2 regions of the Pantoea sp. KPR_PJ genome follow, and region 2 is predicted to be linked to the other one. Evidence: predicted binding sites of a transcription regulator. Region 2 holds the regulator's gene; the other holds the start of a gene.
The links. Region 2 encodes sigma-54, which starts transcription at its own class of promoters, with help from an activator protein. Its sites were predicted from a motif close to GTTGGCACANNTTTCGCTNT; they were not measured.
Positions count from the first base shown of each region.

Region 1: the regulator sigma-54 is predicted to act here: its motif matches at 990-1,009, upstream of glnA (glutamate--ammonia ligase).

Region 1 is NZ_JABMIK010000008.1:3,598-15,851, reverse strand. Features, by position in the region: gene typA (ribosome-dependent GTPase TypA) at 1-720, opposite strand, end outside; gene glnA (glutamate--ammonia ligase) at 1,156-2,565, shown strand; gene glnL (nitrogen regulation protein NR(II)) at 2,787-3,836, shown strand; gene glnG (nitrogen regulation protein NR(I)) at 3,844-5,253, shown strand; gene HP564_RS15890 (YshB family small membrane protein) at 5,366-5,491, shown strand; gene hemN (oxygen-independent coproporphyrinogen III oxidase) at 5,520-6,893, opposite strand; gene yihI (Der GTPase-activating protein YihI) at 7,123-7,641, opposite strand; gene HP564_RS15875 (hypothetical protein) at 8,178-8,315, opposite strand; gene yihA (ribosome biogenesis GTP-binding protein YihA/YsxC) at 8,286-8,918, shown strand; gene polA (DNA polymerase I) at 9,322-12,108, opposite strand.
Region 2 is NZ_JABMIK010000004.1:209,630-221,883, forward strand. Features, by position in the region: gene arcB (aerobic respiration two-component sensor histidine kinase ArcB) at 1-1,059, shown strand, start outside; gene mtgA (monofunctional biosynthetic peptidoglycan transglycosylase) at 1,944-2,663, shown strand; gene npr (PTS phosphocarrier protein NPr) at 2,667-2,939, opposite strand; gene rapZ (RNase adapter RapZ) at 2,936-3,790, opposite strand; gene ptsN (PTS IIA-like nitrogen regulatory protein PtsN) at 3,845-4,324, opposite strand; gene hpf (ribosome hibernation promoting factor) at 4,479-4,766, opposite strand; gene rpoN (RNA polymerase factor sigma-54) at 4,788-6,221, opposite strand; gene lptB (LPS export ABC transporter ATP-binding protein) at 6,269-6,994, opposite strand; gene lptA (lipopolysaccharide ABC transporter substrate-binding protein LptA) at 7,000-7,548, opposite strand; gene lptC (LPS export ABC transporter periplasmic protein LptC) at 7,517-8,095, opposite strand; gene kdsC (3-deoxy-manno-octulosonate-8-phosphatase KdsC) at 8,092-8,658, opposite strand; gene kdsD (arabinose-5-phosphate isomerase KdsD) at 8,672-9,658, opposite strand; gene HP564_RS11555 (calcium/sodium antiporter) at 9,676-10,656, opposite strand; gene mlaF (phospholipid ABC transporter ATP-binding protein MlaF) at 10,881-11,696, shown strand; gene mlaE (lipid asymmetry maintenance ABC transporter permease subunit MlaE) at 11,701-12,254, shown strand, end outside.

The DNA of each region.
Region 1 (12,254 bases), on a different contig from region 2:
GATGATGGTGACCTGCTGGTTCGGCTTAACTTTACCGCGCTTGATGCGGCCGATGCCGATAACGCCCAGGTAGTTGTTGTAATCCAGCTGCGAGATCTGCATCTGCAGCGGCGCTTCAACTTCAACCTGCGGCGGAGAAACGTGGTCAACAATCGCCTGATACAGCGGGGTCATATCTTCAGCCATGTCGGTGTGATCCAGACCGGCGATGCCCTGCAGTGCAGATGCGTAAATGATTGGGAAGTCGAGCTGCTCGTCAGTCGCATCCAGGTTAACGAACAGGTCAAATACCTGGTCAACAACCCAGTCAGGACGTGCGCCCGGACGGTCAATCTTGTTGATAACAACAATAGGTTTCAAACCGTGGGCAAATGCCTTTTTGGTCACGAAGCGGGTTTGCGGCATAGGGCCATCCATCGCATCGACAACCAACAGCACCGAATCCACCATGGACATGACGCGCTCTACCTCACCGCCGAAGTCGGCGTGTCCTGGGGTATCAACGATGTTGATACGGTAGTCATTCCATTTGATAGCGGTGTTTTTCGCGAGGATAGTAATTCCACGCTCTTTCTCCAGGTCATTGGAGTCCATCACACGTTCAGTCGCTTCGGTACGCGCGTCAAAGGTACCGGACTGTTGCAGCAGCTTATCAACCAGGGTGGTCTTACCATGGTCGACGTGCGCGATGATGGCGATATTACGCAAGTTTTCGATCACAACTTTGCCTCAGGCATTAGAAATAGCGCGCTATTGTACACGGATTAAGCGGGATACTGAACACGATCACACTTTTCACTTGAAGTTTATTGCAGTGGCGGAAATTTGCGCTGGATACGGTGCAAGGAATGCACTAAGTTGAGCGAATGCACCATAATGGTGCCATGAAAGGCGTAAAAAGCACTATTCTGGTGCACGCTGTCCAGCCTGGTGCAGCTTTGCGGCGTTAAAAAGGTGCGCATGGGCGTGATTTAGCGCTGCTGAAAAAAGTTGGCACAGAATTCGCTTTATTCCTGTTAAGCGAAAACAGCAGTTGCACAACGGTTGCAGAGCTTGCCGAGATCGGTTGGTTGGGGATGGCGGTCAGACACATTACATTCCAGACGACGCAGCCTCTCACCACGATGACAATGACCATTTCCAGGAGAGTTGAGTATGTCCGCTGAACACGTTCTCTCGATGATGAACGAGCACGAAGTTAAGTTTGTTGACCTGCGTTTTACCGATACCAAAGGTAAAGAACAGCACGTTACTATCCCTGCTCACCAGGTTAACGCTGACTTCTTCGAAGAAGGCAAAATGTTTGATGGCTCCTCTATCGGCGGCTGGAAAGGCATTAACGAATCAGACATGGTGCTGATGCCGGACGCAACCACTGCGGTTCTGGACCCGTTCTTCGAAGACCCGACGCTGATCATTCGTTGTGACATCCTTGAGCCAGGCACCATGCAGGGCTACGATCGCGATCCGCGCTCCATCGCCAAACGTGCTGAAGAGTATCTGCGCTCTTCCGGCATCGCTGACACCGTGCTGTTTGGACCGGAACCTGAATTCTTCCTGTTTGACGACATCCGCTTTGGTTCTTCAACCTCTGGCTCACACGTTGCTATCGACGATATCGAAGCCGCCTGGAACACAGGTAAAGAGTACGAAGGCGGCAACAAAGGTCACCGTCCTGGTCTGAAAGGCGGTTACTTCCCGGTTCCACCAGTCGACTCCTCTCAGGACATCCGTTCTGCTATGTGTCTGACTATGGAGCAGATGGGCCTGGTCGTTGAAGCGCATCACCACGAAGTGGCAACTGCAGGTCAGAACGAAGTGGCAACCCGCTTCAATACCATGACCAAAAAAGCTGACGAAATTCAGATCTACAAATATGTCGTGCATAACGTCGCGCATGCCTACGGCAAAACAGCAACCTTTATGCCGAAGCCGATGTTTGGCGACAACGGTTCTGGCATGCACTGCCACATGTCACTGTCTAAAGGTGGCGTGAACCTGTTCGCAGGCGACAAGTACGGCGGCCTGTCTGAAACTGCCCTGTTCTACATCGGCGGTATCATCAAGCACGCTAAAGCGATTAACGCCCTGGCGAACCCGACCACCAACTCTTACAAGCGTCTGGTTCCTGGCTACGAAGCACCGGTAATGCTGGCTTACTCTGCCCGTAACCGCTCTGCCTCAATCCGTATCCCGGTGGTGGCCAGCCCGAAAGCGCGCCGTATCGAAGCGCGCTTCCCGGATCCAGCTGCAAACCCATACCTGGCCTTCACCGCACTGCTGATGGCGGGTCTGGACGGCGTGATCAACAAGATCCATCCGGGCGATGCAATGGACAAAAACCTGTACGATCTGCCGCCGGAAGAAGAAGCGGAGATTCCAAAAGTTGCAGGTTCACTGGAAGAAGCGCTCAACGCACTGAACGAAGATCGCGAGTTCCTGACCCGTGGCGGCGTATTCACTGATGATGCTATCGATGCCTATATCGAACTGCGTAAAGTTGAAAATGACCGCATTCGCATGACGCCGCATCCGGTTGAGTTCGAACTGTACTACAGCGTTTAATCGTAAGTCTGCTCAGGGCGCGTTGCCGCGACAGGCGGCAACCGGAGAGGCCGGAAGCTGCTGAAGCAGCGGCGACGCGCAAGAAGCAGAAGATTTTTTGTTGCCGTGGAAACTTTAGCCCATCTCCGGATGGGCTTTTTTCGCCGCGAAATCATCGTTCAGCCGCCTGAAAACCGGCGCGGAAGAGTATAATGCACTAAAACAGTGCAGAGGAACGCTGTATGGCAACTGGCTCCCTGCCCGATGCGGGGCAAATTCTCAACTCCCTGATTAACAGTATCCTGCTGGTGGATAACGATCTGGTTATTCACTATGCCAATCCTGCGGCACAGCAATTACTGGCGCAAAGCTCACGCAAGCTGTTCGGCACGCCGCTTCCCGATCTGACCGGCTATTTTTCGCTGAATATCGACGTGATGCGCGAGAGTCTTGAGGCTGGCCAGGGGTTTACCGACAGCGAGGTCACGCTTGTAGTAGATGGCCGTGCCCACGTCATGGCACTCACAGCGCAGCGTCTGCTCGACACGTTTATCCTGCTGGAGATGGCCCCCATGGATAATCAACGTCGCCTGAGTCAGGAGCAGCTACAGCATGCCCAGCAGGTCGCGGCGCGCGATCTGGTGCGCGGACTTGCTCATGAGATTAAAAATCCGCTGGGTGGACTGCGTGGCGCAGCACAGTTGTTGTCACGTGCGCTGCCCGATCCCTCGCTGAACGAATACACCAAAGTCATTATTGAGCAGGCAGACCGCCTGCGTAATCTGGTAGATCGTCTGCTTGGTCCACAACAGCCGGGTATGCATATTACCCAAAGCATTCATCAGGTCGCAGAGCGCGTGGTGAATCTGGTGTCGATGGAATTACCCGATAACGTCAGGCTGGTGCGTGATTACGATCCCAGCCTGCCAGAACTGCCGCATGACCCTGACCAGATTGAACAGGTGCTGCTTAATGTGGTTCGCAATGCGCTACAGGCGCTGGGCAACGACGGCGGCACCATTATTTTGCGCACCCGCACCGCCTTTCAGCTTACGCTGCACGGTACACGCTACCGTCTGGTGGCGCGCATCGATGTGGAAGATGACGGTCCGGGCATTCCTGCTCAGCTGCAGGATACCCTGTTCTATCCGATGGTGAGCGGACGCGAAGGCGGCACCGGTCTGGGTCTCTCTATCGCCCGTAGCCTGATTGATCAACATTCAGGAAAAATTGAATTTAACAGTTGGCCTGGACACACCGAGTTTTCGGTTTATCTGCCTATTCGCCAGTGAGGTTTCTATGCAACGAGGGATAGTCTGGATCGTCGATGACGATAGCTCCATCCGCTGGGTGCTTGAACGCGCGCTCACTGGAGCCGGTTTAAGCTGCGCCACGTTCGACAGCGCTAACGAGGTGCTGGATGCACTCTCCACCAAAACCCCAGACGTTTTATTGTCAGATATTCGCATGCCCGGTATGGATGGACTGGCGCTGCTGAAACAGATCAAACAGCGGCATCCGATGCTGCCGGTCATCATTATGACGGCGCACTCCGATCTGGATGCGGCGGTCAGCGCTTACCAGCAAGGGGCCTTTGACTATTTGCCCAAGCCTTTTGATATCGACGAAGCGGTGGCACTGGTCGATCGCGCCATCAGCCACTATCAGGAGCAGCAGCAGCCGCGTAATCAGCCAGTAAGCGGTCCAACCACCGATATCATCGGCGAAGCGCCAGCGATGCAGGATGTCTTCCGGATTATCGGTCGTTTGTCGCGCTCCTCAATCAGTGTGCTGATTAACGGCGAATCGGGAACGGGGAAAGAGCTGGTCGCACACGCGCTGCATCGCCATAGCCCACGCGCCAAAGCGCCGTTTATCGCGCTCAACATGGCCGCTATCCCGAAAGATTTGATCGAGTCAGAGCTGTTTGGCCATGAAAAAGGCGCGTTTACCGGGGCGAATCAGATTCGCCAGGGGCGCTTTGAGCAGGCTGACGGTGGCACGCTATTTCTGGATGAGATTGGTGATATGCCGCTTGATGTGCAGACCCGTTTGCTGCGCGTGCTGGCAGATGGCCAGTTTTATCGCGTCGGCGGCTATGCACCGGTAAAAGTCGACGTGCGTATTATCGCGGCCACGCACCAGAACCTGGAGCTACGGGTACAGGAAGGCAAGTTCCGTGAGGATCTGTTCCATCGTCTTAACGTGATACGCGTTCATCTGCCGCCGCTGCGCGAGCGCCGTGAAGATATTCCACGGCTGGCACGCTATTTCCTACAGGTCGCCGCGCGTGAGCTGGGCGTTGAGGCCAAGATTCTTCATCCGGAAACGGAGGCCGCGCTGACGCGTCTGCACTGGTCAGGCAACGTGCGTCAGCTGGAGAATACCTGCCGCTGGCTGACGGTGATGGCAGCCGGCCAGGAAGTCCTGATTCAGGATCTGCCTCCCGAGCTGTTTGAGTCCAGCACGCCGGAAAATCCGGTGCAGTCGCTGCCGGACAGCTGGGCAACGCTACTGGCGCAGTGGGCTGACCGCGCGCTGCGTTCCGGTCATCAAAACCTGTTGTCCGAAGCGCAGCCGGAAATGGAGCGGACGCTGCTGACGACAGCCCTGCGCCATACGCAGGGACACAAGCAGGAAGCAGCAAGGCTTCTCGGCTGGGGACGCAACACCCTGACGCGGAAACTGAAAGAGCTGGGAATGGAGTAATCCCCCACGCCAGGTCTCAAAAAGGTGATTTTTTGTTCTGCCTGGTGGGTGTTCCCGCTTTACACACCGAAGCCGTTCAGTATCATACGAGCGGCTATCGGGAGATGAAGCAATGATCGAATCCTTCTTTCACATGATGTCGCACAGCCTTGGCGCAATTGGCAGTCTCGCAGGGCATTCGCCGCAGACGGCTTTTGCCGCCGTGCTGTGCGCCATCATGGTTAATCTGTTTAACTGAGAAAACGGGAGCTTATGCTCCCGTTTTTTTATATCACCCGCGAAAACTGCTGCTGTCGCGCCTTGTGCCGTAAATAAACATCGAAGCACATGCAGACGTTGCGTATCAATAAACGGCCGGTGCCGGTCACCTGTAGCCCGCCAGTGTGCCGCTCCACCAGCCCATCGTTAATGAGCGGCTGCAACAGCGCTAAATCCTCCGCAAAGTAATCTTCCACGCGAATGGCGTACTGCGACTCAATAGCGTCAAAATCCAGCGCGAAGTTGCAGATAAGCGTTTTGATCACATCACGGCGCAGACAGTCATCTTCGGTCAGCACAACGCCGCGCCACAGGGCCTCACCGCGCGTTGCTACAGCGTCGTACCAGCGGTTGAGATCTTTCTCATTCTGCGCGTAACTGTCGCCGATCATGCTAATGGCGGAAACGCCTAATCCCAGAAGATCGCTGTCGCCCTGCGTGGTGTAGCCCTGGAAATTACGATGTAGCAGCCCGGCGCGCTGCGCCTGCGCCAGCTCATCCTGCGGCTTCGCAAAGTGATCCATGCCGATAAAATCGTAACCGTGCTGCGTCAGCGTTGCGATAGTCTGCTGCAGGATCTCCAGCTTCTGCTGCGCCGACGGTAATTCCTCTTCTTTAATTTTGCGCTGTGCCGCAAATAACGCGGGCAGATGCGCATAGTTGAATACGCTCATGCGATCGGGATTAAGTGCCATAACGCGCTGTAGCGTATAGGCGAAACTCTCTGGCGTTTGCAGCGGCAGGCCATAAATCAGATCGATGCTGGTGGAATGGAAACCCTGCTCACGTGCGCGCGCCATCAGTGCAAAAATCGCCTCTTCGTCCTGTACGCGATTCACGCGCGCCTGCACCGCTTTATTGAAATCCTGTATCCCCATGCTCAGGCGGTTAAAGCCAAGCTGACGCAGATGGGTAAGAGTATCGGGCTCAATTTCGCGCGGATCGACCTCAATTGACATCTCCAGATCATCCGCCAGGCTAAAGTTTTCCCGCAGCAGTGCCACCAGCCGGGAAAGCTGATCCCGATTAAGGAAAGTCGGCGTACCCCCTCCCCAGTGCAGCTGTGTCACGCGACGATCGCCGAACAGCGGCGCGCGCTGGCGAATCTCCTGCGCCAGCGCTTCCAGATAGCGATCAGCTTTGTGCAGCTGGCGCGTGACCACTTTGTTGCAGCCGCAGAAGTAACAGAGCTTATGGCAAAAAGGGATATGAACGTAGAGTGAGAGCGGACGCTCAGGATAACGGGCGACGGCGTGCTGAAAGTCGGCTTCACCATAGCGGTCGCTAAACTCAAGGGCGGTAGGATAAGAGGTATAGCGCGGACCGGCATAATTGTACTTTTCAATAAGCCGCTGATCCCAGGAGACAGGTTGCAAAGACATGCTTACTCCTTCCGGTGACGTCTGAGAGAAGGTCGCGATGCAGAAGAGAAGAGAGATGAGCGGGGCTGAACCCGACGTAAACGTGACTTCAGACGCGACAGGCGTCGTAGTTTAGCCAATAACAGAATGAGATAACATGTCAGCAGCAGCGCTAAAATTGATCCAGGCCAAAACATAATGATTTACCTGTCTGGCACGGCATGCGCATCAGCGCATGCCGATCAACGACTCAGTTTCCTTTCAGCAGGCGGTACATATCCTCTTCTGCCTGCTCATCTTCCGCTTCATCATCCATATTAATGCCAAGCTGCTCCATGAGCTCGTCGATGCGGTCCAGCGTTTCATCCAGCCAGGCCTGATCTTCTGACGACAGCGTGTCACCGTTTTCCATACGATCCAGCAACGTATCCAGACGCTCACTGTTTTCCAGCTGCGCCAGCTCCTCTTCCGGGCTAAGACGCACTTTTGTCGCCGCTGGCTTCGCTACTTTTTTTACTGGTGCACTCACCGTTGTACCATCCGCCACCAGCGACACGGGTTTCTTGCTGCCGATACGCGGATCTTTGGGTTTATTGCTCTGGGTCGCTTTGCCGCTGCTTACGTCAGGGTTAGCGCGGCTGCCCGAGGCATTACCGCGATGTTTTTTGTCGCGCTTGCGATCGCGCGCGGCCTGGTTGAGTTCTTCGCGCGATTTACGTTTAGTTTTGCTTGCCGGTTTGCCGTGCGTGCCGCGTACAGGTTGCTTCATGATGTTCGGTCTCGCTGTTTTTTTAATCAGTATATACCCGTCTCTCTTCACGCAGCTTTTTTGTCGGCAGTGCGCACCAGAAAGTACGTCTCTTCTTCTCAAGCTCGTCTGGTAACGGAGGGTACAGAATTGCGGCGAAATCTAGCAGAAAGCAGACAAAGAAAAAAGGCGACAGCTTGCGCTGTCGCCTTATTTCGCACCTTCCGCGGAAGGAATTATGTTTTTAGTCCGTTTTAGCTCGCAACATCCCGGTCAATCCCGCGCCTGCTCAACTCCTGAGCGAATCCCTGTCCCTGTGTGGTCAACTCTCCCTGACCATTTCCATTCCTCTGCTCCCGGTCTTCCCGACGCTCCTGAGCACATCATCCTGATGGGTGCTGCCGTGCACTGCCCAATAATGTAGACCAACCGGTAAAAGCTACAACCCAACTGTTGCCTGATTTGCCCATTTAATCAGCGATACAAGTTCAACTTTTTGATTTTTATTTATTTATTTTTTTTAATTTTTCACCAAAAAGCGTTAAAGCTGGCAGAGTTTATAGCCAATATCTTACAAATGATTGCCTGGTGACGTCATCGGGCACTTTTGCGCCATAAAGCGTATAATCAGCGCCAATGCCCGTATTCGTTCCTGGAGTTAAATTTTGTCTGCACTGAATTACCACGTTACCCATTTTATTCTTAGCGCCCCGGATATCCGTCATCTGCCTGCTGATACCGGCATAGAGGTTGCATTTGCCGGACGTTCAAACGCAGGCAAATCCAGCGCGCTCAATACGCTGACTAATCAGAAAAGCCTGGCACGTACCAGTAAAACGCCAGGACGTACTCAGCTGATTAACCTGTTTGAAGTGGCTGAAGGTAAACGTCTGGTCGATTTACCAGGTTACGGTTATGCAGAAGTGCCGGAAGAGATGAAGCGTAAATGGCAGCGCGCGCTCGGCGAATATCTGCAAAAACGTGAAGCGTTAAAAGGGCTGGTTGTATTGATGGATATTCGCCATCCGCTTAAAGATCTCGATCAGCAGATGATTCAATGGGCGGTGGAAAGCCAGATCCCGGTGCTGGTTCTGTTGACCAAAGCGGACAAGCTCGCTTCAGGTGCGCGCAAAGCACAGCTCAACATGGTGCGCGAAGCGTCGTTGGCCTTTATGGGCGATGTGCAGGTAGAGATATTTTCATCTCTGAAAAAGATGGGCGTCGATAAACTGCGCCAGAAGCTGGATACCTGGTTCAACGAATTAGCACCAGCCGAAGCGAATCCGGCTGAAGAATGAGATCTGGCCTGATCTGCTCGCTGTTTCTGGCAACAATCCAATAAAAAACGCCCCAGTCATAAATGACTGGGGCGGCTAATATTCAGCCAAATCCGATTACGTGAAGTAAAAGGTCTGAAAGATAGAACATCTTACCTCTGTACCCTACGCCCCGAACTTTACCTGATTTTTTCTGACGCACAAAGGGTTTTTTGAAGGTAATTTTCAGCAAATGCCCTGATTTTTAATGCGTTCATCACAAAAATCACATCTGCCTGTAGTTTAATTACCAAAAAAATGCTTAACCGATAAGTAGTTAGAAAGGGGGAAAATCCCGCTTCTGGCTGAATCGGTTAAACAGACCTTTTTCTTATGCGCAGAGCAGACCGATGAGACGATGCCTCATCGATCTGCGCCCTGTTAATCAGTGTGCCTGATCCCAGTTGTCACCAACGCCGACTTCCACCTGAAGCGGCACATCCAGTTTCATGCTACCTTCCATCAACGCACGGATCTGCTGGCTGGCTGACTCGACGGCATCTTCACGTACCTCAAATACCAGTTCATCATGCACCTGCATAATCATTCGCACGGCATCATCATTTTGCTGTTGTAGCCAGCCGTCTACAGCAATCATGGCTCGCTTGATAATGTCCGCTGCAGTGCCCTGCATAGGTGCGTTGATTGCGGCGCGCTCGGCCGCTTTACGGCGCATAGCGTTGCTGGATTTGATATCTGGTAGCCACAGGCGGCGCCCGTCGAGTGTTTCGACGTAGCCTTTGCTGGCCGCCAGCTGACGCGTATTTTCCATATAGCGCAGTACGCCGGGGTAGCGTTCAAAATAGAGATCCATATATTTCTTCGCTTCACCCGCGCCGATATTCAGCTGGCGCGACAGGCCAAAAGCGCTCATGCCGTAAATCAGGCCGAAGTTAATTGCTTTCGCGCTGCGACGCTGTTCGCCGCTGACTTTGTCCAGCGTTACGCCAAACACTTCTGCGGCGGTGGCGCGGTGGATATCTTCGCCGTGGGCGAAAGCGTCCAGTAACCCTTTATCCTGCGACAGGTGCGCCATAATGCGCAGCTCAATCTGCGAGTAGTCCGCTGCCACAATGCGGTTGCCTTTGCCGGCGATAAAAGCCTGACGAATACGACGACCTTCATCATTGCGAACCGGGATGTTTTGCAGGTTAGGATCGGTGGATGAAAGGCGACCAGTGGCGGTAACCGCCTGGTGATAAGAGGTATGCACGCGACCGGTCAGCGGGTTAATCATCTGCGGTAGTTTGTCGGTATAGGTGGATTTCAGCTTCGACAGACCGCGATGTTCAAGAATGACTTTGGGCAGAGGATAATCGAGTGCCAGCTCCGCCAATACCTCTTCGCTGGTCGACGGCGCTCCGCCTGGCGTTTTCTTCGTCGGCTTGATGCCCTGCTTTTCAAACAGAATAGTCTGCAGCTGTTTAGTGGAGGAGAGATTAAACGGCTCGCCAGCCAGTTCATGTGCCTTCTGCTCCAGCTCCGCCAGCCTCAGCGTCAGCTCTTGCGAATGCTGCGCCAGGATGTTCTGGTCAATCAGTACCCCGTTACGTTCAATGCGTGAAATAACCGTCAGCAGAGGCACTTCAATCTCTTCGAAAACCTTTTTCGGTCCGGCTTCCTGCGCCAGTTCTGCCCACATTTTCAGGTGCAGCTGAAGAGTGACATCGGCGTCTTCTGCCGCATAGTGTGCTGCCTGCTCGAGCGCAATTTGATTGAAGGTCAGCTGGTTTTTCCCTTTGCCTGCAATCTCCTCAAACGTTACTGTTTTATGGTTCAGCCAGCGTGCAGAGAGGCTGTCCATATCGTGTTTACCCGCCACGCTGTTGAGGATGTAGGACTCCAGCATGGTATCGAACTTAATGCCGCCCAGCTCAATATCGTAGTTTTTCAATACGCCACGATCGTACTTAAGATTCTGCCCCACCTTGAACGCGTTATTATCTTCCAGAATCGGCTTGAGCTGTGCCAGGACCTCGCGGCGATCCAGCTGGTCAGGCGCATCCAGATAATCGTGTCCCACTGGCAGATAGGCAGCCTCGCCTGGGGCGACGGCCAGCGCAATGCCAACGATATTGGCGCTCAGCGTATCAAGCGAGTCCGTTTCGAGATCAAAGGCGAAAAGCTCGCTCTTTTTCAGTTTCGCCAGCCACACGTCAAAAGTGGCCTGGTCAAGAATAGTAATGTAACCGTCCGAAGCGAGCACGCTGGTTGCTTCGGGCTTAACAGCAGGCTCATCAGGTAGCGCCTGCTGTGCTTTAACATTGCTTTTTTTGCCCTGAAGCCACTTGCCTTCCTGCACATCTGACAGCCAGCGTTTAAATTCATAACGGCTAAACAGCGCCTGCAGTGCAGCAACATCGGGCTCTGCAACCGTCAGCTCGCTGCAGGTAAGCTCAAGTTCAACGTCGGTTTTAATGGTAGCCAGCTGGTAAGAGAGAAAGGCCAGCTCGCGGTTCTGTTCCAGCTTCGCTGCCATTGTCTTTGCGCCGCGGAAAGAGAGATCGGCCACCTTATCCAGATTGTCATAGATCGACTGCATGCCGCCCAGCCCCTGCAACAATGCCAGCGCGGTTTTTTCCCCCACGCCGGGTACGCCAGGAATGTTATCTGAGCTGTCACCCATCATCGCCAGAAAATCGATGATCAATGCAGGCGGTACGCCATACTTTTGCTCGACTTCTTCAGGCCCAAGAATGTTATTGGTCATGGTATTGATGAGGGTGATATTTGGCGTAACCAGCTGCGCCATATCTTTATCGCCGGTGCTGATGAGCACGGCGCGGCCCTCTTTTTCTGCCTGTAGCGCCAGGGTGCCAATTACGTCATCCGCCTCAACGCCGCTTACCGCCAGCAGCGGAAGCCCCATTGCTTTAACCATTTCATGTAATGGTGCTGTCTGTGCGCGTAGATCGTCTGGCATTGGCGGACGATGAGACTTGTAATGCTCAAATAACTCATCCCTGAAGGTCTTGCCTTTGGCGTCAAATACCACGGCAACGTGGCTCGGGTTGTATTGTGTCAGAAGACTTTTCAACATGTTGAGCACACCATACATTGCGCCAGTGGGCTCGCCTGCGCTATTGGTCAGCGGCGGAAACGCATGATAAGCACGGTACAGGTAGGATGAGCCATCAACCAAAATCAGGGGGTTTTCTGCAATTTGCGCCATAAGTCTGTGTAATCTTCGTTGCCATGGATTGAACTATAAGGATGCCACAGCTTGAGCAGAATGTTGAACGAAGGGCGTGAGCAGCAGGCCTTTTTCATGATTTGCGGACGCGGATCGCAAGGATCCTTCTGTGGATAACTTTGTGC
Region 2 (12,254 bases):
GAGATGCTGCGTTTTGACGTGGAAGATTCGGGGCAGGGCATTCCGCAGGAAGAGCAGGATAAAATCTTCGCGATGTACTATCAGGTCAAAGATCAACACGGCGGCAAACCCGCTACCGGTACCGGCATCGGTCTGGCAGTGTCACGCCGCCTTGCACAGGCAATGGGTGGCGATATCAGCGTGCGCAGCGCACCGGGGCAAGGCTCCTGCTTTACCGTGCTGATTAACGCACCGCGCGTGGCCGAAGAGGTAGAAGACGATGGCGTGGATGACAGTATGCCGCTGCCTGCGCTGCATGTCCTGCTGGTAGAAGATATTGAGCTGAACGTGGTAGTGGCGCGCTCAGTGCTGGAGAAACTGGGCTGTAGCGTTGAGGTCGCCATGACCGGACAGGCCGCGCTGGAAATGTTTGATCCACTGGAGTTCGATCTCGCTCTGCTGGATATTCAGCTTCCGGATATGACCGGGCTGGATGTCTCACGCGGCATTCATCAGCGCTATCCCGATACCAGTTTGCCGCCGCTGGTAGCGCTCACGGCTAATGTGCTGAAAGATAAAAAAGAGTATCTCGATGCGGGGATGGACGATGTCTTGAGTAAGCCGCTGTCAGTCCCCGCGCTGACCGCAATGATCAAGAAATTCTGGGATTACCAGCGCGAAGAGGCAGACGTTGAACACGTCGCCAGCGATGACAAAACGCGCACGCTGCTTGATGTGCCGATGCTGGAGCAATATATCGAACTGGTGGGACCTGGCCTGATCACGCAGAGCCTGACCATGTTCGAACAGATGATGCCTGGCTACCTCGACGTTCTCGACTCCAACATGATGGCGCGCGACCAGAAAGGCATCACCGAAGAGGGGCACAAAATAAAAGGCGCGGCAGGATCGGTAGGCTTACAGCATTTACAGCAAGTCGCTAAACAGATTCAGAGCCCGGAGCTGCCAGCATGGTGGGACAACGTAGATGAATGGATTGAAGAGTTAAAACGCGAATGGCGCCATGACGTGCAGGTACTGCGTGAGTGGGTAGCAGAGCGAGAAAAGCAGGGTTCCTAAAAAAAATGACCCCAGTCGAAACTGGGGTGCGCGAATACTGCGCCAACACCAGGGAAAAAGTCGCTGTTGCTATACTTAGAGGAGTAAAAAAGTGCAGCAGCGTGTTATTGGTTAACGCCTGACATCACCTTAGCAAATTCATTAACGACTGGGTGAAGATTCATTAAAATGTGTGATGTTGAGCAGCGTTTAAATACAGAAAACATTAATTTGGCAACACAGTCAAGTCAGGAATTAATTTCTGCGTTATATTGCTCGATTTTTAACCAATTACCTCCGTTTTTGAGCAGTTTTTGTTAGCTGCAGGCGCAGAAGTTGTACCGGAAAGCCCTTTAAGCAGGTTTGACCTTATACGGGGCGGACAGTAGTGGATAAATTAATGATATATATAGTTTAAAAAGGCTTTTTATGCGCTTTATCCAAAACGTTTTGGAAAGAGAGCGTTTAAAGTTTCAGATTTAACCCGGGCCGGTAAAATCTGTAAAAATGGCTGGACGGGGTTTTCCATCTTTTCCATGCCTTTTCAGGCGGGATCAGTCGCCTGATTACGGTTATTCTGTAACCGGTTGCAAAAAAACGCGTAAGAGTTGATAAGATCGCTGAATCTAATCTTCAGATTTGTGAATGTATGTATGGCTGCTTTATCACAAAACATTAAGTATTTATCGTGAAATGCCATAAGGAGATCATCCGAATGGAACCGATTCCTTTTTCACGGAAGTGCTTGATGTCATTCGATCTGTTTTAAGATGTACAGACTAAAATATCAGAATGACGAACGAAACATGCGCAACTTTCGTCTTTCCTTCAGCTATTTTGACAGAAATGCGGCTGTCATCACGTCAGTAATTGATTAATGCAGGGAACAGGTAAGAGAACATTGCATGAATAAGAATAAAGGGAGCCTCTGGCAACGTATCAAACGGGTATGCACCGCTATCGTACTGACAGTTTTGGCAATTTGGGTTGCCGGAATCGCACTGTTTGCCTTTTTACCCGTGCCGTTTTCCGCTGTGATGGTGGAACGGCAAACTGGCGCCTGGCTTCAGGGTGACTTTCATTATGTCGCGCACTCAGACTGGGTAGGGCACGATGAGATCTCTCCCTGGATGGCGCTGGCCGTTATCGCCGCAGAGGATCAGAAGTTTCCGGTGCACTGGGGATTTGATGTCGCTGCGATTGAGTCGGTGTTGGGTAGCGATGGCGATCGGATGCGCGGGGCTTCAACGCTGTCACAGCAAACGGCGAAAAACCTGTTCTTATGGGATGGGCGCAGCTGGGTAAGAAAAGGGCTGGAAGCGGGGCTGACGGTCGGTATCGAAACCGTATGGACCAAGCGCCGCATTTTGACAGTCTATCTTAATATCGCCGAGCTTGGACCGGGGATCTTTGGTGTTGAGGCCGCCTCACAGCGCTATTTCCACAAGCCGGCCAGCCGACTGACGATGGCGGAAGCGGCGCTGCTGGCAGCGGTCTTGCCCAATCCTGTCCGTTTCCGCGCTGAGGCGCCCTCAGGCTACGTTCGCCAGCGTCAGCAGTGGATTATGCGTCAAATGAGGCAGCTTGGCGGGCAGGGCTTCCTGCAGCGCAATCGTCTTGATTAACGACTACTCTTCGTCGAAGCCTGCCTCGAACAGCTCAATAACAGCGGCCAGTGCCTGGTTCTCTTCCGGGCCGCTGGCCTCGATCTCAATGTGACCGCCTTTCGCCGAGTCCAGCATCAGCAAGGCAATCACGCTACTTGCTTCCGCTTCGGTGCCTGATTCGTTGCGCAGCAGAACTTCGGCGTCAAAACTCTGTACCAGCTCAAACAGCTTCATTGCGGGGCGCGCATGCATACCCAGCTTGTTTTTAATTTCAACGGTTTGCCTGACGGTCATGATTTACGTTTTTCCAGCGTACGGTGGCGAGACTGCACATTTTTGCCGCGTGAACGAAAATAGTCCGCCAGCTGTTCAGCAATGTACACTGAGCGGTGTTTGCCGCCGGTACAGCCGATAGCGACGGTAAGGTAGCTGCGGTTGTTGGTTTCCAGCATAGGGAGCCACAGCTCCAGATAGCTGCGCGTCTGGTAGATAAAGTTGTGCACTTCTGTGTGGCGATCGAGAAACGCTGCCACCGGGCGATCGAGGCCGGTCATTGGACGCAGCTTAGGATCCCAGTGTGGGTTAGGCAGAAAGCGCACGTCAAAGACATAGTCAGCATCAATGGGAATGCCGTGCTTGAAGCCGAACGATTCGAACACCATCGTCAGCTCGCGCTCGCGTTTGCCCAGCAGCCGCGTGCGCAGCATCTCTGCCAGCTCATGCACCGACATTTCTGAGGTATCGATAATCAGATCTGCCCGGGAACGCAGCGGCTCCAGCAGGTCATTCTCTTCATCAATGGCGCTTTCCAGCGATAAATTTTTGCTGGAGAGCGGGTGGAGGCGACGCGTGTCGCTGTAGCGGCGGATCAGTGTATTACGATCGGCATCAAGAAACAGCAGCTGCGGTGAAAAGGCGTCCGGCAGGTTGTTCAGCGCCGTTTCGAACACTTCCGGCGATTCAGGCATATTGCGCACGTCGATACTGACGGCCGCCGAAATGTTGCGTTCCACCAGCGAATTTGCCAGCTCGGGTAACAGCACCACGGGCAAATTGTCGACGCAGTAGAATCCCATGTCTTCAAGTGCGCGCAGCGCTACCGATTTTCCTGAGCCTGACCGACCGCTAACGATCATCAGCACCATGACCTTCTCTCCCGTTTTAAACCGGCGCGCACGCCGGTAAAAGCGCAGCGCGCGTTACTGCTCCTCTGGAGCTTCTGTAATTATGGCGTAGAGTTCTTCATTGCTCTGTGCCGCGCGCAGGCGGCGACAGACGGTTTTGTCTGCCAGACGTTTCGCGACCAGAGACAGGGTATGCAGGTGGGTTTTACACTGATCGGCTGGCACCAGCAGTGCAAACAGCAGATCGACCGGCTGATTGTCTACGGCGTCAAAGGCGATAGGCTGATCAAGACTGATAAAGACGCCTACCGCGCGCAGCGTATCCTCTTCCAGCTTGCCGTGCGGAATTGCAATGCCGTTGCCGATACCCGTACTGCCCATACGCTCGCGGGTCAGGATCGCCTCAAACAGGGTTTGATGCGGCAGGTTAAGCTGCTTCGCTGCCAGTTCGCTGATGATCTCCAGCGCACGTTTTTTACTCTGGCAGTGTACGCCACTACGCGTACAGTCCGGCGTCAGCACGGTGCTCAGTTCCAGTGTCAGATCGTTGTTCATTATCGTTTCACTTGCGAGTTCACAGAGCCAAAGGCTTACCGCACTGACAGTACGCGCGGTATCCCGTGGCGCTTGCACAGATGGCAAAACGGGGCGGTAAATCCGCCCCATCCAGACCACCCTGAGCGCGCGACGCGCGCTGCAAGCGTGAAGGTTAGTGTTTTTTCAGCTTGTCTTTATGCTTAGTCAACTGACGAGCCAGCTTATCAACCAGCCCATCCAGTGCTGCATACATATCTTCCGCTTCCGACGTGGCGTGCAGCTCGCCGCCGTTGACATGTAAGGTTGCCTCCGCAACCTGCGTGACCTTTTCTACTTTCAGAACAATATAAACCTGATTGATACGATCGAAGTAGTGTTCCAGTTTGGCAAATTTGTTGTTGATGAATTCACGCAGGGGTTCGGTGATTTCAACATTTTGCCCGGTAAGGTTCAGCTGCATAGGTCTTCCTTTTCATTTCTGTCAAACCAGCTGTTTACGCTGGTTCGATGGCGGAATAGATAAAGACTCGCGATATTTAGCGACGGTTCGGCGTGCCACCATGATGCCCTGTTCAGATAACATGGAGGTAAGCTTACTGTCACTCAAGGGTTTAGCAGGGTTCTCCGCTGAGATTAATTTCTTCACCAGCGCACGAATGGCCGTGGAGGAGGCTTCGCCGCCACCTTCGGTGTTGACGTGGCTGGAGAAAAAATATTTGAGTTCAAAGATGCCGCGCGGGCTATGCAGATATTTTTGCGTTGTCACACGCGATATTGTGGACTCGTGCATATCCACTGCCTGTGCGATATCCGCCAGCACCATAGGACGCATAAATTCTTCGCCCTGCTCGAAAAACGCCTGCTGCTGTTCAACAATACAGCGCGTTACCTTTAGCAGCGTATCGTTGCGGCTTTCCAGGCTTTTGATCAGCCAGCGCGCCTCTTGCAGATTGCTGCGAATAAACTGGTTGTCGCTGTCATTGCGCGCAGCCCCACCCATCGCGGCATACTGCTGGTTAATGCGCAGGCGCGGCACGCTGTCCGCATTGAGCTCAACCGTCCAGCGCTTACCCACTTTGCGCACCAGCACATCGGGAATAACATATTCGGGTTCGCCGGTATGCACCGACTGGCCCGGACGCGGATCCAGCGACTGGATCAGCAGCATCGCCTCCTTCAGCACGTCCTCTTTAAAGCGGGTCACGCGCATCAGGCTGCGGAAATCATGGTTCGCGAGCAGATCCAGATGTTCACTGACAATAAGACGCGCTTCGGCCAGCATCGGCGTAGCAGGCACAAACTGCGAAAGCTGCACCAGCAGGCAGTCGCGCAAATCGCGTGCGCCCACGCCAATGGGATCAAAGCGCTGAATACGCTTCAGCACCGCTTCAACTTCATCCAGCGCCAGCTCATCATTGCCCATGCTGTCGAGAATTTCATCAAGCGAAACGGTAAGATATCCGGTCTCGTCGATGGCATCGACGATCGAGGTCGCAATCGCCCGATCGGTATCGGTAAAAGGCGTGAGATCGACCTGCCACATCAGGTAATCCTGAAGCGACTGTGTGGTTTCACCCTGATAGACCGGCAGCTCGTCATCCTGATAGTCGGTGCCTGTACCGGAAGGCGTGCCTGCGGTATAGATTTCATCCCAGGTTGCGTCAAGCGGCAGATCGTCTGGCATCTCTTTCTGTTCAAGCGCCTCGCGCGTGTCCAGCACCTCATCGTCCTGATAGTCGCGGCTGTCGATCTCTTCATGTACGTCAGCCTGTTCCAGCAGCGGATTACTTTCCAGCGCCAGCTGCAGCTCTTGCTGTAGCTCAAGCGTAGAGAGTTGCAGCAGTCGGATGGCCTGCTGCAACTGTGGAGTCATCGCCAGCTGTTGGCTGAACCTGAGTTGCAAACCTTGCTTCATATTCAGGACAGGATTTCCTAAGCAAACATCGTATTAACGACACCTTATCAGAGTCTGAACTCTTCGCCCAAATAAACCCGTTTAACCTGCTCATCTGCAAGAATTTCATCTGGCGTGCCGTGAGCGATAAGATGCCCCTGGCTGACGATATAGGCGCGTTCGCACACGGCCAGCGTTTCACGGACGTTATGGTCGGTAATCAGCACGCCGAGGCCGCTGTCACGCAGATGCTCGATGATTTTTTTGATGTCGATAACCGAGATGGGGTCGACGCCCGCAAAGGGCTCATCCAGCAGGATAAATTTCGGATTAGCAGCAAGCGCGCGCGCAATCTCCACACGACGGCGCTCACCGCCTGACAGCGCCTGCCCCATGCTGTCGCGCAGGTGGGCAATATGAAATTCATCCATCAGCTCATTGGCGCGATCCTGGCGCTGCTCTTCCGTCAGATCATCACGGATCTGCAACACGGCCATCAGGTTGTCATAGACGCTGAGGCGGCGGAAAATTGACGCCTCCTGCGGCAAGTAGCCGATACCGCGGCGTGCGCGGGCGTGCAGCGGCAGAAGGCTGATATCGTCCTCATCGATAACGATGCGGCCAGCGTCACGCGGCACAATGCCCACGACCATGTAAAACGTGGTGGTTTTGCCTGCGCCGTTAGGGCCGAGCAGGCCGACGATCTCACCCGATTTCACCTGCAGGCTGACATCTTCTACCACGCGACGGCCTTTATAAGCCTTCGCCAGGTTTTCTGCGATTAGTGTGGCCATAGCGATCAGTTACTCTTCTTCTGGCTGTTAGCGTTTTTGTCCTGCAGCTGCGACGGCACCAGCACGGTAGTGACGCGTTTGCTCTGTCCCTGGCTGTAGGCCTGCATCTTCTGCTCTTTCACCAGGTAGGTGATGCGGTCGCCTTTAATATTGCTGTCCTGCTGCTCAATGTAGGCGTTGCCGGTCAGCTCAACGAAATCTTTTGCCAGCTCATAGTGCAGTTTTGCTGCATGGCCCTGAACGGGTTTGCCGCTGTCCTGCATCTGATAGAAGGTCGCGGGATTACCGTAGGCATCGACGATCGTTTTATTACTGTCGCCGCCCGGGCGCGTGACCACCACTTTATCCGCGGTGATTTTAATGGTGCCCTGCGTGACGATGACGTTGCCGGTAAAGGTCGCCACGTTGCCTTGCAGGTCCAGCGCCTGGTTTTCAGAGTCGATGTTGACAGGTTTGTCGGAATCGCCGGTTACCGCCAGCGCGGGCAGGCTGGCCGCCAGCAGTGCGCCGACCAGGAAAAACTTAAGGCTGTTGTTGTGCATTTTGAATTTCATAATAAGTTTTGACCTTTTCAATCAACTCGGCGTTTTTCGTCCGTAAATTCCCGCGCATCTTCATGCCGGTAGAGTTAAAACCACGTCCAAACAGCGTGACCTGATCGTCGGACGTCACGTCCTGAGAGATAAGATTGACCTGCGCGTTGTCGGTTTGGATGCGCTGCAGCTGCGAATCCTGTGTCAGGGTATTCACCTCAACGTGACCATACAGATAAAGCATACGATCTTTCGTCAGTTTGGCTTTATCAGCACGCACGGACCAGGTCGGCACCTTATTTTCGTCGTAGGTGGTCATTACCGGCTTGTCGAACCAGCTAACCTCATCCGCTGCAAAATAGGTCACTTTATCCGATACCAGTTTGTAGGCCAGCGCGCCCGTCGGGTTATACACCACAGTATTGGAATTTGCGCTGGTGTAAGTGGGTTCCTGATCGTTGGTCGCAACCGGTACGCCATTCTCATCCTGACTGGTCAGGTTCCAGCCGATCAGCACCAGCGCAATCAAGGCCAGAATCAGCGTTATCCAACGCCTGCTTTTACTCATACTGATTGCCCTTTGGCATCCTCAAATTTGTTCTGCGCCATTAAAATCAGGTCGCACAATTCGCGCACCGCGCCGCGTCCACCGGCAATGTGCGTGACATAATGCGCGCGCGGTAGCAGAACCGGATGGGCATCCGCGACCGCCACGCTCAGGCCAACGCTGGCCATTACGGGCCAGTCAATCAGATCGTCACCGATATAGGCTACCTGATCGTCAGAGAGCGACAGTTTATCCAGAAGTTCGCGATAGGCCAAAAGCTTATCGGACTGACCCTGATAAAGATGACGAATGCCCAGTGTCTTGCAGCGATCTTCCATCAGACGCGCATTGCGCCCGGTAATAATCGCTACTTCTATATCAGAGGTTAGCAAACAGCGGATGCCATAGCCGTCACGCACGTTAAAGGCTTTGAGCTCTTCGCCATTATTGCCCATATAGATCACGCCGTCTGACATCACGCCGTCAACGTCGCAAATCAGCAGACGGATCTGGCTGGCTCGCGCGATAACCTCAGCGCTGACTGGACCGTAGCAGGTTTCCACCAGGGAAGTATTTACCGACATTCTTGTTTCCTGTTCAGACTACGCCGGCGCGCAGCATGTCATGCATATGTACCACACCAAGCAGACGATCGTCATCGGCCACCAGCAGCGCAGTGATGTTTTTGTTTTGCATCAGGTTCAGCGCGTCCACTGCCAGCATATTAGGGCGCACCCGAATGCCGCCGCGCGTCATGACTTCTGAAATTGTGGCTTTCTGGAAATCGATACCCATATCAAAGATGCGGCGCAAATCGCCGTCGGTGAAAATGCCTTCGATCTTCATCAGGTCGTCGACGATCACCGTCAATCCCAGGTTTTTGCGCGTAATCTCCAGCAGGGCGTCACGCAGCGAGGCGTCACGCGTGATATGGGGGATCTCATCGCCGCTGTGCATAATATCGCTCACGTGCAGCAGCAGTTTGCGGCCCAGCGCGCCGCCCGGATGCGACAGCGCAAAATCTTCAGCAGTGAAGCCGCGCGCTTCCAGCAGTGCGACCGCCAGCGCATCGCCCATTACCAGCGTGGCGGTGGTGCTGCTGGTCGGCGCGAGACCGAGCGGACAGGCCTCCTGCGGCACTTTCACGCACAGATGCACGTCGGCAACGCGGCCCATGGCACTGTCAGGACGGCTGGTAAGGCAGATAAGCTTCACATGCTGACGCTTCAGCACCGGAATCAGCGCCAGAATCTCATTTGACTCACCGCTGTTGGAGATGGCCAGCACGATATCGCGGCTGCCGACCATGCCAAGGTCGCCGTGGCTGGCTTCGCCGGGATGCACAAAAAAGGCGGGTGTGCCGGTGCTGGCAAAGGTCGCGGCCATTTTCTTACCAATATGGCCCGATTTGCCCATGCCCATGACGACGACTTTGCCCTGGCAGTGATAGATCATCTCACAGGCGCGGGTAAAATCGTCGTTAATATACTGGTCCAGCTGCTCCAGACCTTCACGCTCTATGCGCAGTACCGCTTTTCCCGCCGTTTGAAAGTCGAAGTTCGCGATAGAAAGCTGAGTTGACATGGCAAATCGATCCTTTGTTATCCGTCGATGAAAGCGGGCTGTAGCCACAACAGCGCGACCCAGGCAGTAAAACCACAGAGTAAAAGTATGCCCGGCAGGCGACCAATACGGCGGCTGCGTTGCAGGCAGAGCAGGGCGAACAGAACGCTAACGCCCAGCATCACCCAGTAATCACGCGCAAAAGCATGCTCATCCACGCTGCCGGGATTAATGAGCGCCGGCAGGCCGAGCACGATGGCGATATTATAAATATTGGCGCCGATCAGGTTGCCAATCGCCATATCATCTTCACCCTTCAGCGCACCTGCAATAACCGTTGCCAGCTCTGGCAGGCTGGTGCCAACCGCAATCAGCGTCCCACCCATGACCAGTTCGCTGACGTCGAAATAGTCAGCAAAAACGGTGGCGTTGTCGATCACCATGCGCGTCGCCATCGGCAGAATAATCAGCGCGACCGCCAGCCAAAGGAACGCTACTGTGTTACCGCTCTCTTCACGCGGCAGCTCCGCGAGCTGCTCTCGCGTCAGGGTATCGTTGTTATCGCGCTCGGCGCGGCGGGCAATGCGGATCGCCACCAGCAGATAGATCAGCGCAATTGCAATCAGCCCCACGCCATCAAAACGGCTCAGGTAGTTATCAAACAGCATCAGGCCGCTGAGTAGTGAGACCAGCAGCATCAGTGGCAGTTCGCGCCGCACCAGATTGGAGTGTATGTTCAAAGGGTGCAGCAGCGCCGCGCCGCCGAGAATTAAAAGAATGTTGGTGATGTTAGAACCGAGTGCAGTGCCTACCGCAAGATCCATCTGTCCATGCTGTGCCGCTGAAAAAGAGAGGATCATCTCTGGTAGCGAGGTGCCGATACTGACAACCGTCATGCCGATAATCAGCGGGGGAATCCCAAAGGATCGACACAGGATCGCGGCACTGAACACCAGGCGGTCGGCACCATAAGCCAGTAAAATCAAACCAACGATCAGCAGGGCAGAGGCTACGAACATGAAAAATCCTTGGATGAAATGCGTTGCCAACACGTCTTGTGCGGCAGGTTTCAGGTTCTGTCATCGCAAACAGGCGCTGATTTTGACCGTCTGAGCGGCAAAAGTAAATTTTATGACCGCTTTAGCCAAACGAAGACGGTAATTTCTGCAAAGCTATCGTGCATTGGCGCGTTACAGGCTACCATCCTAGGCTTTATAACGCCCGATCCACAGAAGAGGTAATAATGGACCAACAGGAAACGAACCTGGTTGAGGTTCGTGGCGTCAGTTTTTCACACGGCGATCGCCCGATTTTCGACGATATTTCGCTGACGGTGCCGAAAGGAAAAGTGACCGCCATTATGGGGCCGTCAGGCATTGGCAAAACGACGCTGTTGCGTCTGATTGGCGGTCAGCTGCAGCCTGACCGCGGCGAAATCTGGTTTCGTGGCGAAAACATTCCCCGACTGTCGCGCGCAAAACTTTATGAAGCGCGAAAGAAAATGAGCATGCTTTTTCAGTCTGGCGCACTGTTTACTGATTTAACCGTTTATGACAATGTCGCCTGGCCGCTGCGCGAGCATACCCAGCTGCCTCCGGCGCTGCTGCACAGCACGGTCATGATGAAGCTGGAAGCGGTAGGATTGCGCGGCGCGGCGCAGCTCAAACCAGCCGAGCTTTCCGGCGGAATGGCGCGGCGTGCGGCGCTGGCACGCGCTATCGCACTTGAGCCCGATCTGATCATGTTTGATGAGCCCTTTGTGGGGCAGGACCCGATTACCATGGGCGTTCTGGTCAAACTGATTGATGAGCTGAATCACTCGCTTGGTGTCACCTGCATTGTGGTATCGCACGATGTCCCTGAAGTACTGAGTATTGCTGACCGCGCCTATATCGTGGCCGGGCAAAAAATCATTGCGCAGGGCAGCACGCCAGAGCTGCGGGACAACCCCGATCCACGCGTGCGTCAGTTTTTGGACGGGATTGCGGACGGACCTGTCCCGTTCCGGTTTGCCGCCGGAGACTATCTCGCCGATTTAACCGGCTCAGGGAGAATGTAAGACCATGTTGTTAAAGGCGCTGGCGTCAACAGGACGCCGCGGAATCAATATCTGTTCCAGCTTTGGCCGTGCAGGCTTAATGCTGTTTCACGCGCTGGTAGGCAAGCCCGCGTTTCGTAAGCATGCGCCGCTGCTGGTCAGGCAACTCTACAGCATCGGTGTTCTGTCGCTGCTGATTATTATGGTCTCAGGCCTGTTTATCGGCATGGTACTGGGGCTACAGGGTTATCTGGTGCTGACGACCTACAGTGCTGAAACCAGCCTGGGGATGCTGGTGGCGCTATCGCTGCTGCGCGAGCTGGGGCCAGTCGTCACCGCACTGCTGTTTGCTGGACGCGCCGGATCGGCGCTGACGGCGGAAATCGGTCTGATGAAGGCGACAGAACAGCTTTCCAGCATGGAGATGATGGCGGTGGATCCGCTGCGTCGTGTGGTCTCACCGCGTTTCTGGGCCGGCTTTATCAGCATGCCGCTGCTGGCGTTAATCTTTACCGCCGTGGGGATCGCTGGCGGAGCGCTGGTTGGTGTGAGCTGGAAAGGCATTGATGCCGGCTTCTT